DNA from 3 places in the Bacillus sp. BC05(2025) genome. Region 2 is predicted to be linked to each of the others. Evidence: riboswitches for the same ligand, from Rfam matches in the RefSeq annotation. Region 2 holds a riboswitch; each other region holds the start of a gene.
The links. A riboswitch is a leader RNA that binds a small molecule or an ion and turns the genes downstream of it on or off. The one in region 2 is predicted to bind S-adenosylmethionine.
Positions count from the first base shown of each region.

Region 1: it holds a riboswitch for S-adenosylmethionine, as region 2 does, so the genes downstream of both, ACZ76X_RS03435 (M20 family metallopeptidase) here and ACZ76X_RS27460 (MetQ/NlpA family ABC transporter substrate-binding protein) in region 2, are expected to answer to the same signal.
Region 3: it holds a riboswitch for S-adenosylmethionine, as region 2 does, so the genes downstream of both, metI (cystathionine gamma-synthase/O-acetylhomoserine thiolyase) here and ACZ76X_RS27460 (MetQ/NlpA family ABC transporter substrate-binding protein) in region 2, are expected to answer to the same signal.

Region 1 is NZ_JBWYRA010000001.1:643,247-648,159, reverse strand. Features, by position in the region: gene ACZ76X_RS03440 (AAA domain-containing protein) at 1-1,644, shown strand, start outside; SAM riboswitch class I at 1,720-1,821, shown strand; gene ACZ76X_RS03435 (M20 family metallopeptidase) at 1,910-3,115, shown strand; gene ACZ76X_RS03430 (TetR/AcrR family transcriptional regulator) at 3,297-3,863, shown strand; gene ACZ76X_RS03425 (alpha/beta fold hydrolase) at 3,922-4,913, shown strand, end outside.
Region 2 is NZ_JBWYRA010000016.1:69,273-74,185, reverse strand. Features, by position in the region: gene ACZ76X_RS27475 (SDR family oxidoreductase) at 1-532, shown strand, start outside; gene ACZ76X_RS27470 (methionine ABC transporter permease) at 570-1,238, opposite strand; gene ACZ76X_RS27465 (methionine ABC transporter ATP-binding protein) at 1,213-2,253, opposite strand; gene ACZ76X_RS27460 (MetQ/NlpA family ABC transporter substrate-binding protein) at 2,266-3,078, opposite strand; SAM riboswitch class I at 3,164-3,278, opposite strand; gene ACZ76X_RS27455 (NAD(P)-dependent alcohol dehydrogenase) at 3,359-4,267, opposite strand; gene ACZ76X_RS27450 (hypothetical protein) at 4,413-4,913, shown strand, end outside.
Region 3 is NZ_JBWYRA010000003.1:155,715-160,627, reverse strand. Features, by position in the region: gene ACZ76X_RS11470 (bifunctional homocysteine S-methyltransferase/methylenetetrahydrofolate reductase) at 1-1,561, opposite strand, end outside; SAM riboswitch class I at 1,632-1,741, opposite strand; SAM riboswitch class I at 1,945-2,054, shown strand; gene metI (cystathionine gamma-synthase/O-acetylhomoserine thiolyase) at 2,296-3,408, shown strand; gene metC (cystathionine beta-lyase) at 3,405-4,568, shown strand; partial or broken gene ACZ76X_RS11455 (cysteine hydrolase family protein) at 4,709-4,913, shown strand, end outside.

The DNA.
Region 1 (4,913 bases), on a different contig from region 2:
GTAACGAAGCAAATTGAAAAGAAAAAGAAATGGACGCCTGGCGAAATTGTTCGTTACGGTTATAGCCAACATGAACATATACGAAATCATGAAACGTTACTTGCGTCGAAATTAGTTGAAACGACGAACGGATCTTGGGGAGAAGAAAGACTCTATTTAGAAGAAACACGCCAAGATCTTCGTGAAAAGATTTTATCGTATAAAGCGACTTCTGCTGATAAGAAGCGTATACAAGAGATTGAAAGTGATCTTCGAAAGCAAAAAGCAAAAATTAAAGAAGTAGAAAAAGAATATATTGAAAATGCGAAAGTAATTGGTGCTACTTTATCGAAATGTGCGATTGATTCACTGATTTATGAGCGTACGTTTGATTTAGTTGTCGTAGATGAAGTGAGTATGGCATATGTTCCGCAAATTGCTTTAGCTGCTTCACTTGGAAAACGTATCGTCGTATGTGGTGACTTTTTACAGTTACCTCCGATCGCGATGGCGAACCATGAACTCGTTCGAAAATGGCTTGGGGAAGACATGTTTTACCATGCGGGGATTGTTGAGTCTGTTAATAAATCAGAAGCACATCCGAACCTCTTTATGTTGCAGGAACAAAGACGTATGCATGCGGATATATCGAAGTTTACAAACTCATTTATTTATAAAAATAGAGTATATGACCATCCGTCTGTTTCAGAACGTAAAGAACTTGCGAAATTACAACCGTTCGCAAATGAGGCGAGTGTTTTATTTGATACGAGCTTAATGGGGGCATTTTCGCTAAAAGATGCTGCATCTGGTTCTCGTTTTAACATTATGTCTGGTTTAGTAGCGATGCAAATGATGTTAATTGGACTGTTAGACGGTGTTCAGTCAATCGGTGTTGTTACACCTTACAGAGCGCAATCCCGCTTTTTATCAACGTGCATTAGAGAAATGTTGCAGAAAACGAAGTATCGTCACATACCTGTTTTAGCAGCGACTGTTCATAAGTTCCAAGGTTCTGAAAGAGATATGATGATTTTTGATACAGTGGATAGTTATCCGCAAGAACGTCCTGGTGTGTTATTCTTTGACCATAAAAACCATCGCCTCGTCAATGTTGCAGTGACAAGGGCGAGAGGGAAGCTCATTCAATTATCTGATTGCCATTATATGCGTAAAAACCTTTCGAGAAAACAAGCGTTATCACAATTAACAGCTCATATAGAACGTCACGGAGATGTGTATGATCGCACGACATCAAGACAATTGTGGGAGCGGAAAATTTCAAAACGTTTACGCTGGTTTATGGAAATGAATCTGGAAGAGCCGAAAGGGTTATTGAAAGATATTTTAGCTGCAAAACGAAAAATTATTATTTCACTTCCAAGTACAAAACAAGCGGACAAACGAGTATGGCAAGCGTTAATGCGTACAAATGCACAAATAACAGTGTATAGTGATGGACCAGTTCCATTAAAAAATGTAAAGTTACAAAGACAAAATAAAGCATTCCCATTTATCGTAATCGATGATGAAATCTTCTGGGCAGGCGCGCCACTCACATCCCAAATGATGTTTGAAGGTAGTACGGAATTTCCGTACGTATGTGCAAGACTGCAAGCACCAGAAACAATTGGTGTATTAAAAGGATTTTTAGATATTCGGTAAATTCGGATAGGAATTCCTTGACTTTTGATCGGAATGAACTTAGAATGAATGTAATTTAATAAAATTTTATGAAAATTCTTATCGCGAGAGGTTGAGGGACTGGCCCTATGACACCTCGGCAGCGGATTCTTTATGAATACTGTGCCAATTCCAGCAAGGTAACTTGAAAGATAAGAAAGAAGCTCATTTTGACTGTATATGCAGAAGCCTCTTTCTATCTTTTAGAAAGAGGCTTTTTTACGTGAAAATATAAGGGGGAAGAGAAATGGAAGCGACTGAAGTAACGTCACAAAGAAAAACAATTGAAGAGAGTATTGAAAGAAATAAGGAAAAGTACATAGAAACAAGTCACAATATTCATGCGAATCCGGAGATTGGTAACCAAGAGTTTTACGCATCTAGAACGTTAAGTTTATTGCTAGGTAGTGCGGGATTTCAGTTGCAGCACAATATAGCTGGTCATGAAACAGGATTTATCGCACGAAAAAGCTCGGGAAAACAAGGACCAGTTGTCGCATTTTTAGCTGAGTATGACGCTTTACCAGGACTCGGTCATGCGTGTGGTCACAATTTAATTGGCACAATTAGCGTTGCAGCAGCGATCGCATTATCAGAAACGCTTGAAGAAATTGGTGGGGAAGTTGTCGTGTTTGGTACTCCGGCTGAAGAAGGAGGGCCAAATGGTAGTGCGAAAGCGAGTTATGTAAAGGCTGGTTTATTTAAAGGTATTGATGCGGCACTTATGATTCATCCGAGCGGAAAAACAGCGACAACGAGCCCTTCACTAGCAGTCGATCCACTTGATTTTCACTTTTACGGAAAAACAGCTCATGCAGCAGCTTCACCAGAAGAAGGAATTAACGCATTAGATGCGATTATTCAGCTGTATAACAGCATTAACGCACTTCGCCAACAACTTCCGTCAGATGTGAAAATTCATGGCGTTATTACTGAGGGCGGAAAAGCACCTAACATTATTCCTGATTACGCTGCAGCAAGATTCTTCATCCGCGCAGCAACGCGAAAAAGATGTGCGGAAGTAACAGAGAAAGTAAGAAATATCGCAGAGGGAGCAGCACTAGCAACAGGTACGAAAGTGAAAATTCATCAATTCCAAAATGAAATCGATGAATTACTCGTAACAAAAACATTTAATGAAGTCGTAGCCGAAGAACTAGAATTACAAGGTGAAGACGTAAATCGGAAAGAAAGATTTGGCATCGGTTCAACAGATGCAGGAAATGTAAGCCAAGTCGTACCGACCATTCATCCGTACATTAAAATCGGTCCAGATGATTTAATTGCACATACGAATGAATTTAGAGAAGCAGCCCGTTCAGAATTAGGAGATAAAGCGTTAATTACATCCGCAAAAGCATTAGCGAATACGGCATATCGATTAATTACGGAAGAAGGTTTGTTAGAGAAGGTGAAGGAGGAGTTTAGAGAGGCGCAGAGGAATCAGGGGTAGATAGTTAAAGGGAGTGGGGGATCCACTCTTTTTTTTTGCGTAACACTGATGCTAAGATTTTTTTGCAGTAAAATCAATATTAGTGGAACTTTTTTTATCAAACTTTTTTCTAAATTAACATAAATACTTGCAATATTTAAATTAGTACTATATAGTTCTAGTTATGACAAAGGTAAAATTAATGAATCAAAAACGTGTGATTGAAGTAGCTGCAACATTATTTTTAGAAAAAGGGTTTGCTTATACAAGTATGGATGAATTAGTACGTGTAAGCAAAGTTTCAAAGTCTAATGTGTATTATCACTTTTCTAATAAGGAAGTACTATTAGAAAGGGTCGTTGATTATTGGATTGAAATGTATCAATCTGCAATTGATGACGTAATTTCTCAGAGCCAATTTTTAGTTGAAGATCGTATCCAACTGTTTTTAAAGCAATTATCACAAGGAGTTCAGTCGAGAGAGTATAAGGGGAGCTGTCCATTTATTACTCTTTATATTCAAAGTCCTACACAGGCCACGCAAATAAAAGAAAAAATAGGTCTTTTTTTTATAGGATTACAAAAGAAAGTTTCTCTATTACTTAAACAAGGGGTAGAGAATGGAGAATTCAGAAATACGATTAATATTGATGAGGTTGCATCCCTTTTTATTACAAATCTTGAAGGAGCGTTATTTATTTCAGAAACATTGAAGGATGCAACTGTAATCACGAAAACAGCAGATCATTTTTTAAAATTGCTTCGATAAAAGAAGCATTTTTTTTACATCAAATTAGTACTGAATAGTACTAAAAAGGGGATCTTATATGAGAACAGTATTTTTAACTGGTGGAACAGGCTTTATTGGAAAGCAATTAGTGAAAGAATTAGCCAAAGAGGATGTTAAAATTCTTCTTTTAGTGAGGTCGAAAAGTAAAGCAATACGCCTTTTTCAAGAAAGAGGCATCTTAAAAAAGGCAGTTATGGACTTTATTGAAGGTGATTTGACGAAAATAGATTTAGGTCTAAGTGCTGAAGATAAGGAAAGGGTATTGAAAACGGATGTGATTATTCACGCAGGAGGCCCCATGGATATTCAAGCGACAAGTAAAGAGGCAGCTTCCGTATTTTTAAATGGCGCAAAACATATTAGTGAATTAGCTAAAAGTATTCATCAATTGAAGGGCTTGCAACAATTTATTCATGTTGTAGGTTATATGAGCCCCTTTGATGATAAAAATAGCAAGATTGCAATTGATGTGTTTAAAGAGGGAAACGATTATTTGAAAATAAAGAATCCATATGAGAGAACAAAATTTTTAGCAGATCTTTATATCCGTCACCAGGCATCAGCAGTAGGTTATCCGCTTTCTGTAATTAATCCGCCAACTGTAGTCGGTAGTAGTAAAACAGGGAGTACAGAGCAGATAGCAGGATTAGGTTTGCTTGTGATGAGTATGCGAAGAGGGCTCATGCCAGTGATTCCTGGAGGTAAGGGATATAGGTTACCACTTATTTCAAACGATGAGCTTGCGAAGTTTATTGTGCAGGTTTTCAGATTGGAGCAACCGACTATTCAAACATATACACTTGTTGAAGACAAACAGCACGATCAGAACATGGCTGAATTATTAAGTATTATGTCGGAAAGTATGAATATGAGGGCACCAAAAATCTCTGTTCCAATGCCACTTATGAAAGCAATTATGAATAGTGGAGTAAGTAAAATAACAAAAATTCCTTCTGATGGACTGAATTTTATTACAAAACGAAAATTTTCAAATGTTTCAGCGAAAAAAATTATGGGAGGAGATTGGTT
Region 2 (4,913 bases):
TGCACCGAAAGAGCTTATAAATAAAGTTACTGAACAACTAGGCTACCCTCATATATTAATTAATAATGCAGCGTATTCTACAAATAATGACTTCTCTAATTTGACTGCTGAAGAATTAGATAAGCACTACATGGTAAATGTTCGTGCGACTACATTGTTAAGTAGTCAATTTGCAAGAGGATTTGATAAGAAATCTGGTGGTAGAATTGTGAATATGACTTCGGGGCAATTTCAAGGGCCTATGGTTGGGGAACTGGCGTATGCAACAACGAAGGGAGCTATTGATGCCCTTACGAGTTCGTTGTCAGCCGAGGTAGCTCATTTAGGAATAACAGTGAATGCAATTAACCCAGGTCCAACCGATACAGGCTGGATGACTGAAGAGATAAAGCAAGGATTAAAGCCAATGTTTCCTTTTGGTAGAATTGGTGAGCCGAGGGATGCAGCAAGACTCATTACGTTTTTAGTAAGTGAAGAGGCAGAATGGATTACGGGACAAGTTATTCATTCTGAAGGTGGATTTAAAAGGTAAAAAGAAGGTATCTCAACCTGGTGAGATACCTTCTTTTTTAATCCTTTTTCAATCTTCTTGCAACACCGTTACCTAAAGACTGTAGCCCTTGAACGAGGATAATTAAAATAAAGACGGTTGCATACATTACTTCCGGTTCGTAGCGTAAATGTCCGAATCGATATGCTAAATCACCAAGACCACCAGCACCTACAAGCCCAGCCATTGCTGTTGCGCCAATTAAGCCAATTGTTGCGATTGTTAACCCAAGTACAAGGGAGGGACGAGCTTCTTTCACCATAACGTGCCAAATGATTTTTATAGTAGAAACGCCCATTGCTTGGTAAGCTTCAATAACACCACGATCGACTTCTAATAATGCTGTCTCCATCAATCTTGCGATATAGGGAGCAGTGAAGACGACAAGCGGTACGATGACACCTTGAACACCAATGGACGTTCCCATTAGAAACTTTGTAAAAGGTAAAATAAAGAATAGTAGAATGATGAATGGAAGAGAGCGAATGATATTAATAATTGTATTAAGGATTGGATAAATAATTTTATTTTCGTGTTGCCCACCAGGTCTTGTTAAAACAAGTGTGACGCCAAGTGGTAGTGCAATAAGGATAGAGATGAATAGTGAAATAGATGTCATTTGAAATGTTTGAATAGTTGCTTCCCATATGACTTTACCCCATTCATCCAAAAAGGACTTGTTTTCCATAATCCGTTCTACCTCCTTCTACGATGATTCCTTGTTCTTGTAAAAATGATAAAGCACGGTTGATTTCATTTTGTTCCCCTTGCATATGAATGACAAGTTTCCCGTAAGCTTCATGTTTTAATTGAGTAATATTGCCGGATAAAATATTCGGATATACTTGGAATCGTTTTGTAGCGACAGCTAATGCTGGTTCTCCTGAAGAATTTCCTATAAAAGAAAGAGTTACAATTTCACCAGTAGTTTGAAGTTCTTTTTGTACTTCTTCTGGAATCTTCGCTGCAAATGCACTATTCACAAATTTTTTCGTTGTTGCATGTTGTGGGTTTGTGAATATGTCCTTCACAGTCCCGCTTTCCACTACTGCTCCATGTTCCATAACAGCAACTTGGTCACATATACGCTGGATGACATTCATTTCATGTGTAATTAATAAAATTGTGATCCCGATTTCTTCATTAATCTTTAATAATAGGTCAAGAATAGAATCCGTTGTTTCTGGATCTAAAGCGCTCGTTGCTTCGTCGCTTAATAACACTTCTGGTTCATGTGATAGTGCACGTGCAATGGCAACACGTTGTTTCTGGCCACCAGAAAGTTCACTCGGATAGGCATCTTTTCGGTTGAAAAGATCGACAATACGTAAATACTTTTCTACTCTTTTTTCAATTTCTACTTTTGGAATGCCAGCAAGACGTAACGGTAATGCGATATTTTCATAAACAGTCACTGTTTTAAGTAAATTGAATCCTTGAAAAATCATCCCGATTTTTTGTCGCGCTTTTGCTAGTTCTTTTGTTGATAAAGTTGTTAAGTCTTGGTCGTTTACAATGATATTTCCTGTCGTTGGTTTTTCTAATAAATTGACACATCGAATTAATGTACTTTTACCAGCGCCACTATAGCCAATGATTCCAAATACTTCCCCCTTTTTTACTTGAAGGGAAGTAGACTTAAGAGCTTCCACATTCCCTTTTTTTGTTGTAAATACTTTGGATACATTTTTTAATTCAATCATTATCGTCAGCTCCTACCAAGATGGTAAAGCAGAACCATCAAATTTTTTCTCGATAAATTCTTTTACTTCTTTAGATTGATAAGCTTTCTTTAATTTATTTACAACAGCATCATCTTTATTTTCAGTACGAACAACGACCCAGTTCACATATGGTGAATCTTTTCCTTCGCAGAAGATAGAATCTTTCGCAGGGTTTAATTTTGCACCTAATGCAAAGTTTGTATTAATTGCAGCTGCTTTTACTTCACTTAGCTGAGTCGGTAATTGAGATGCTTCTAATTCAACAATCTTTAAATTTTTTGGATTTTCAATTACATCTTTTGCAGTCGCTTTTTCTGTAGCCTTTGGATCAACTTTTAAAACTCCAGCTTTTTCAAATAATTTTAAAGCTCGAAGTTCATTCGTTGGATCATTTGGTACAGCGATCGCATCGCCATCTTTTAAGTCTTTTACATCTTTTATGCCTTTAGAATATATGCCCATAGGGAATGTTACTGTTGAGAATACTTCTGTTAATTTCATATTACGTTCAGATTTAAATGTGTCTAAATATGATTTCGTTTGATAGCTATTTACATCAAGGCTTTTTTCATCTAAAGACACGTTCGGTGCTACATAATCATTAAATACTTTTACATCAATTTCGAGTCCGTCTTTTGCTGCCACTTCTTTTACCTTTTCAAAAATTTGTTCATGTGGCCCCCCAGTTACACCGACAGTAATCTTTTTCTCATCTAACGCCTTCGCCTCTTTATCTGAACCTGCGCTGCATGCGCCTAATAATAGTACTGCCCCGCTTACAATGCTTAATAATACTTTCTTCATCTATAATTCCCCCTTCATATACGTTCCAAAATAAAAAGCACCTCTCAAAAATAAGAGAGGTGCCGAATAGACAAAATAGGTTCCCCTCTTATCTTCCAAAACGAAAACTCGTTTTGCAGGAATTAGCACCTTAGCTTATACGTTATAAGCTCGGTTGCCGGGCATCATCGGGCCAGTCCCTCCGCCACTCTTGATAAGAGTATGTGTATGTAGTTTTTTAATATGGTACTAATAGTAAATCTTACAAAAAGAATTGTCAATGTTATTTTCTGAATATATTTTATTTTAAGGTAATCGAAACGTTCCCCTTTTTATGTCCCATTTCCACATACATATGAGCTTCAGCAATTTCTTCTAATCGGTAGGTTCTATCAATAACAGGTTTTAAATGTTCTGTTTCAGTTAGTTTTTTTAGTAGAATCATATCCTCTTTACTTACTTTTGCCATCATTCCATTAACAGATACATATTTTCCATTGGGTGTTAATGTATTTGTACAAAGGGATTTTTTATACTTCCCAACTGCATCAAAGATAATATCGTAGTGCTCGCGCCGCTTAGTAAAATCTTCTTCTGTATAATCAATTACTTTATCAGCTCCTAAAGATTGAACGAGTTCAAAATTTGAATTACTACAAACAGCCGTAACAGTCGCACCGAAATATTTAGCAAGTTGTACAGCAGCTGTTCCTACTGATCCAGAGGCACCATATATGAGAACTTGTTGCCCTTTTTTAATCCGGCCCTTTCTCAGAAAATGTAACGCTGAAGTTCCACCAAAAGGAATAACTGCTGCTTCTTCATACGTCACATTGGTAGGCTTTAATGTTATTAATCCACTTTCATGCACGCATGTGTATTCGGCATAACCACCAAGATTTAGTTCTGTTAATGAAAAAACTTGATCCCCTTTTTTAAATTGAGTTACATCTAATCCAATTTCCTCAATTTCTCCAGATAATTCTACACCAAGTATAGGGTTTCTCGGTTTTCTGAAACCTAATATAATCCGCATAGGAATCCAAAATAAGGGGGGACTATTAAAACCGCGTATTCTACAATCTCCAGTTGATACACTGGTTGCGTGAATTTTAATTAATACTTCGTTCTTTTTAGGAGTAGGTTTCTCTATATTTTGAAGTTGAAGAACGTTAGGTGGTCCATACTTTGTGCAAATGATCGCCTTCATAATGACCTCCTGAAATGAATTGTTGTTATTTACATCATATTTAAAGTCTTCATTAAACATGTCGCTATATAGCAAATATAGATTGAAAATTATATAGATTTCATAGGAAAAGAGGTGATATTATTTTGGGAAAGGGGGCGACATTATGAAAAAAATTATTTTTGTTTCAAGTTTAGTACTTGCAATCAGTCTAGGGGTAGGGTGTAGTAATGAGAAAACAGCAAAGACGGATGAACCGAAAAAAGAAGCCGTGCAAAAAGAAAAGGAATTAGCAGCGAAGGATGTTTTCAAGAAAACGAACGAAGCTTTTAAAAATGAAGAACATGTAACGATGACATATGATGTAGGGATAAAAGCTGAAGGAACAGAGATGGATATATTAAAGGCTAAGATGCAATTAGAGCCAAAGACAAAGAATTCTCGTTCTGAAATGAATATTTCTGGTACAGATGTTGTAGTGTATACTGTGGATGGTAAAGTTGCTGGTGAGGTGAAAAACCCTAATACAGGAGAAGTTATAACCGTGCCAGAGGAGCAATTAAACGCTGGTGGAATGAAGGCGACTCAAGATATTATAGATAAGTTAGAAGTACCAGAAGTAGTTTTAGATAAAATGAAGATGGAGAAAAGCGGAGATAAATATAAA
Region 3 (4,913 bases), on a different contig from region 2:
TAATCCCAATAAAAATAGGTTGTTCCAAATGCTTCGTCGCTTCATACACTTCTTCAATTAACGCAATATCATAAATTGGCTGCGTTAAGAAATATTCTGCTCCAGCATCTATTTTCCGTTCCATTCGCTTAACCGCTGCTTTTAAATGTCTTACATGCGGATTAAACGCACCTCCTACTGAAAACCTTGTTGCTGGACCTATTGATTTCCCTAAAATGGAGCGCCCATCGTTCATTTCTTTAATCATTTTAATGAGCTCAATAGAGGACAAATCATATACAGAAGTGGCACCTGGAAAATCACCAACGCGTGCTGGATCACCAGTTAAAGCTAACACTTCTTCCATGCCTAACGCTGATAATCCTAGTAAATGAGATTGTAATCCGATGACGTTATGGTCTCTACACGTTAAGTGCGTCAATACCGGAATATCGTGTTTCGTTAATAATGCACCCATTGCCATATTCGAAACGCGAGGCGATGCTAATGAATTATCTGCTAGAGTAATAGCATCTGCTCCAGCTCTTTTCAATGCCCTTGCGCCTTCAAAAAAACGCTGTGTATCTAACGTTTTCGGTGGATCTAATTCCACTACTACTGTCGTTTGTTTTTTTGCTTTCTCTGCTAAAGTAACATGCGCTTTTGAACGTTTCTCATGTGTATGAACTACTTTCGGTCTTTGAATTGTATCCTTCTCTATTACAGGCGTAACGTGTAAAGCAGCACGTTTCATACTTTCAATATGTTCTGGTGTAGTGCCACAACAACCACCTAATAATCGAATACCTTGTTCAATAAATTTCGGTGTCATCGCTTCGAAATAAGCTGGACTTCCCTCATATACGTAACGTCCCTCCACATAATTCGGGAGACCTGCATTGGGATATGCTGACAAATAACCATTTTGCGGGATCGATATCATTTTAAAAGCTTCCGTCATATGAAGTGGCCCTAGTTGACAGTTCAATCCAACAACATTTGCACCATAATCTAAAAGCTGTTTTAATATTTCATTTACATCATTTCCATTTTGAGTCGTACCTGCCTCATGTAACGCTAATTGAGCTACAATTGGAATATTCGTTTGTTTTCGTAACACCTGAACAGCATGAAGTAATTCAAACTCATCATAGAAAGTCTCTAATAGTAATCCATCAACCTGTTCTTCTAGTAAAGCACTTGCCTGCTCAAGTAGCATAAATTCTCTTTCCATATCAGTTGTCGTAACAGCTCCGATATGTTTCATACCACCGATTGTTCCTAAAATGGCATTTCTGTCTGTAACAGATGCTTTCGCCAGTTTGACTGCCGCTCTATTAATTTCAGTAACTTGATTTTCTAAACCATACATACGTAATTTCGCTTCATTTGCTCCGTACGTATTTGTTTGAATTACATCTGCCCCAGCAGCTACATATTGCTTATGAATCGATATAATTAAATCTGGATCAGATATATTCAATTCTTCAAAACTACTTTGCAAGCCATGTGAATGTAATAACGTTCCAACCGCACCATCACCTATTACAATTCCTTTTGATAATAAATCTAGTAATTTCACCAATCTCCCTCATTTCTATCAATATAAAAACCCCCTCTTCACTTTGAAGAGGGGGACATAATCGATCCTCCTCTTATTATGCAAAACACTCGTTTTGCAGGTATTAGCACCGTTTCAAACATTTCGTTTGAAGGTTGCCGGGTTTCACAGGGCCTTTCCCTCCACCGCTCTCAATAAGAGTTTGTCTTTATTATTTTATTTATGTAGCTAAAAGGAAATGCGTTCCCCTTTTAACAATGTTTGTTAATTTTTTAATAAATTTAGCACGCACAAATGCAAAAGTCAATGACACTTGCGGAAAAATAAAAATTATTTAAAATAAAGTTGCAATTCAATTATCTTTTGTTGTAAAGTTAAAAACATAATAAAATTTCATACAAACATTCTTATCTAGAGAGGTAGAGGGACTGGCCCTATGACGCCTCAGCAACCATTAACATTTGTTAATAAGGTGCTAATTCCAGCAAATTGTGAAAGATTTGACAGATGAGAAGAAGACTCTATTCAAACCGAAAGCCTTCTTCTTAGAAGGCTTTTTTTATTTTACCCCGCTATTTGAGGGCAGTAAGATTCCCAACTCAAAATTCAGCTGGAACAAAGAAGTTAGGTGGGGATCAACTGCCCGTAAAAGCCCGATTGGTGAGAGCTGATAATCAGTGGGGATGAATCCCTCACTGATTAAAGTTTCACTTTACATTCACTTAATTGTTAATTTAAAAAGGAGGAATTTTCACATGTCAACTATTGAAACAAAACTAGCACAAATCGGAAACCGAAGCGAAACTACAACAGGGACTGTTAATCCACCTGTTTATTTTTCAACTGCTTATCGTCACGAAGGAATTGGTAAATCGACTGGCTTTGACTATTCACGAACTGGCAATCCAACTCGCGGCCTGTTAGAGCAGGCAATTGCAGACTTAGAACACGGTGAACAAGGATATGCCTGTAGTTCAGGGATGGCAGCTGTTCTCCTCGTCCTGTCCCTATTCCGTTCTGGAGACGAACTTATTGTATCCGAAGATTTATACGGGGGCACTTATCGATTATTTTCTGAGCACGAAAAAAAGTGGAACGTTCGATGTAGATACGTAAATACACAGTCTATTAAACAAATTGAGCAAGCTATCACAACTGAAACGAAAGCTATTTTCATAGAAACTCCAACTAATCCATTAATGCAAGTTACTGATATTGCTGCTGTCGCAACTGTAGCGAAAAGACACGGACTACTTCTTATCGTAGACAACACATTCTACACGCCTTATATACAGCAGCCATTAACAGAAGGCGCGGACATTGTAATTCATAGCGCAACGAAATATTTAGGAGGACATAACGATGTACTAAGCGGACTTGTCGTTGCAAAGGGAAAGGAACTTTGTGAGGAAATCGCTCATTATCATAATGCATCAGGCGCGGTATTAAGCCCATTTGATTCATGGCTATTAATTCGTGGTATGAAAACGTTAGCGCTTCGCATGAGACAACATGAAGAAAATGCAAAAGCAGTTGTCGCTTATTTAAATGATGAAGACGGTGTGACAGATGTATTTTACCCTGGAAGAGGCGGCATGATCTCATTTCGTCTAAAAGATGAAACGTGGATTAATCCATTCCTACAATCTTTATCCTTAATTACATTTGCTGAAAGTCTCGGTGGTGTTGAAAGTTTAATGACATATCCGGCAACACAAACACACGCTGATATTCCTGAAGAAATTAGAACAGCAAACGGTGTATGTAATCGTCTTCTTCGATTTTCTGTCGGTATTGAAAATAGTAACGATTTAATTCAAGACTTACAGCAAGCCATTAAACTTGTGAAAGAAGGTGTAAGAATATGAGTTATTCTATAGATACACTTTTACTACACAACCAATATAAACATGACTCACAAACAGGAGCTGTTAACGTTCCCATTTATAATACATCAACATTCCACCAATTTGATGTAGATACGTTCGGGAAATATGACTATAGTCGATCTGGTAATCCAACTCGCGAAGCGCTTGAAGATATTATCGCTTTATTAGAAGGCGGAACAAAAGGGTTTGCATTCGCATCAGGAATTGCAGCGATTTCTACTGCATTCCTCCTCCTTTCACAAGGTGATCACGTACTCATTTCAGAAGACGTATACGGAGGGACTTATCGAATGATAACTGAAGTTCTCTCTCGTTACGGTGTGTCACATACATTTGTTGATATGACCAATTTAGAAGAAATAAAACAAAACATTAAGCCAAATACAAAGCTTTTTTATGTGGAAACACCCTCTAACCCACTTTTAAAAGTGACAGATATTCGTGCTGTTTCTAAACTTGCAAAATCTATTGACGCCCTTACTTTTGTTGATAATACATTTTTGACACCACTATTCCAGAAACCACTTGACCTTGGCGCCGATGTCGTTCTTCATAGTGCCACAAAATTCATTGCCGGTCATAGTGATGTTACTGCAGGATTAGCGGTTGTAAAAGATGCCGAACTCGCTCAAAAACTTGGATTTTTACAAAATGCATTCGGCGCTATTTTAGGTCCGCAAGATTGTTCTCTCGTACTTCGCGGTCTAAAAACATTGCATGTACGTCTTGAGCACTCAGCTACTAACGCCAATAAAATTGCACACTATTTACAAGAGCACAATAAAGTTCAAAACGTCTATTATCCTGGCTTACAAACACATCTGGGATTTAATATTCAACAATCTCAAGCTACATCAGCCGGAGCTGTCCTATCTTTCACTTTACAATCAGAAGACGCACTCCGCCAATTTTTATCAAAAGTTAAATTACCTGTCTTTGCAGTTAGTTTAGGAGCTGTCGAATCAATCCTTTCCTACCCAGCTAAAATGTCACATGCAGCACTATCGCAAGAAGCTCGTGATGAAAGAGGGATTTCGAATTCATTACTTCGGTTATCCGTCGGCCTTGAAAATGTTGGCGATTTAATATCCGATTTTGAAAATGCCCTTTCTTATGTAGAAGAACCTGTAAATGCATAGAGAGAAAAGAAGATATGAAATGAAGCTTTCATATCTTTTTTTATGCTGTTTCGTATAGTTCATAAAAAAACAAAAGAGCACCATCTATTTTCAAGCAATAAATTAATTGATATATTAAAAAATAAAAAGGGGCAAAAATAATGGATACTTGTGCAGATGTCTTAATCGTTATCGATTTACAAAATGGAGTATGTTATAGCGAAGAACATTTATTTGACTTACAAAACTTACTTACAAAAGTAAATAAAAGAATTTCTTCATACAGAGAATCAAATAAACCAATTCTTTTCGTTCAACATTGTGATGATGATTTAGTACCTGAAAAAGAACTTTGGGCTATTCATG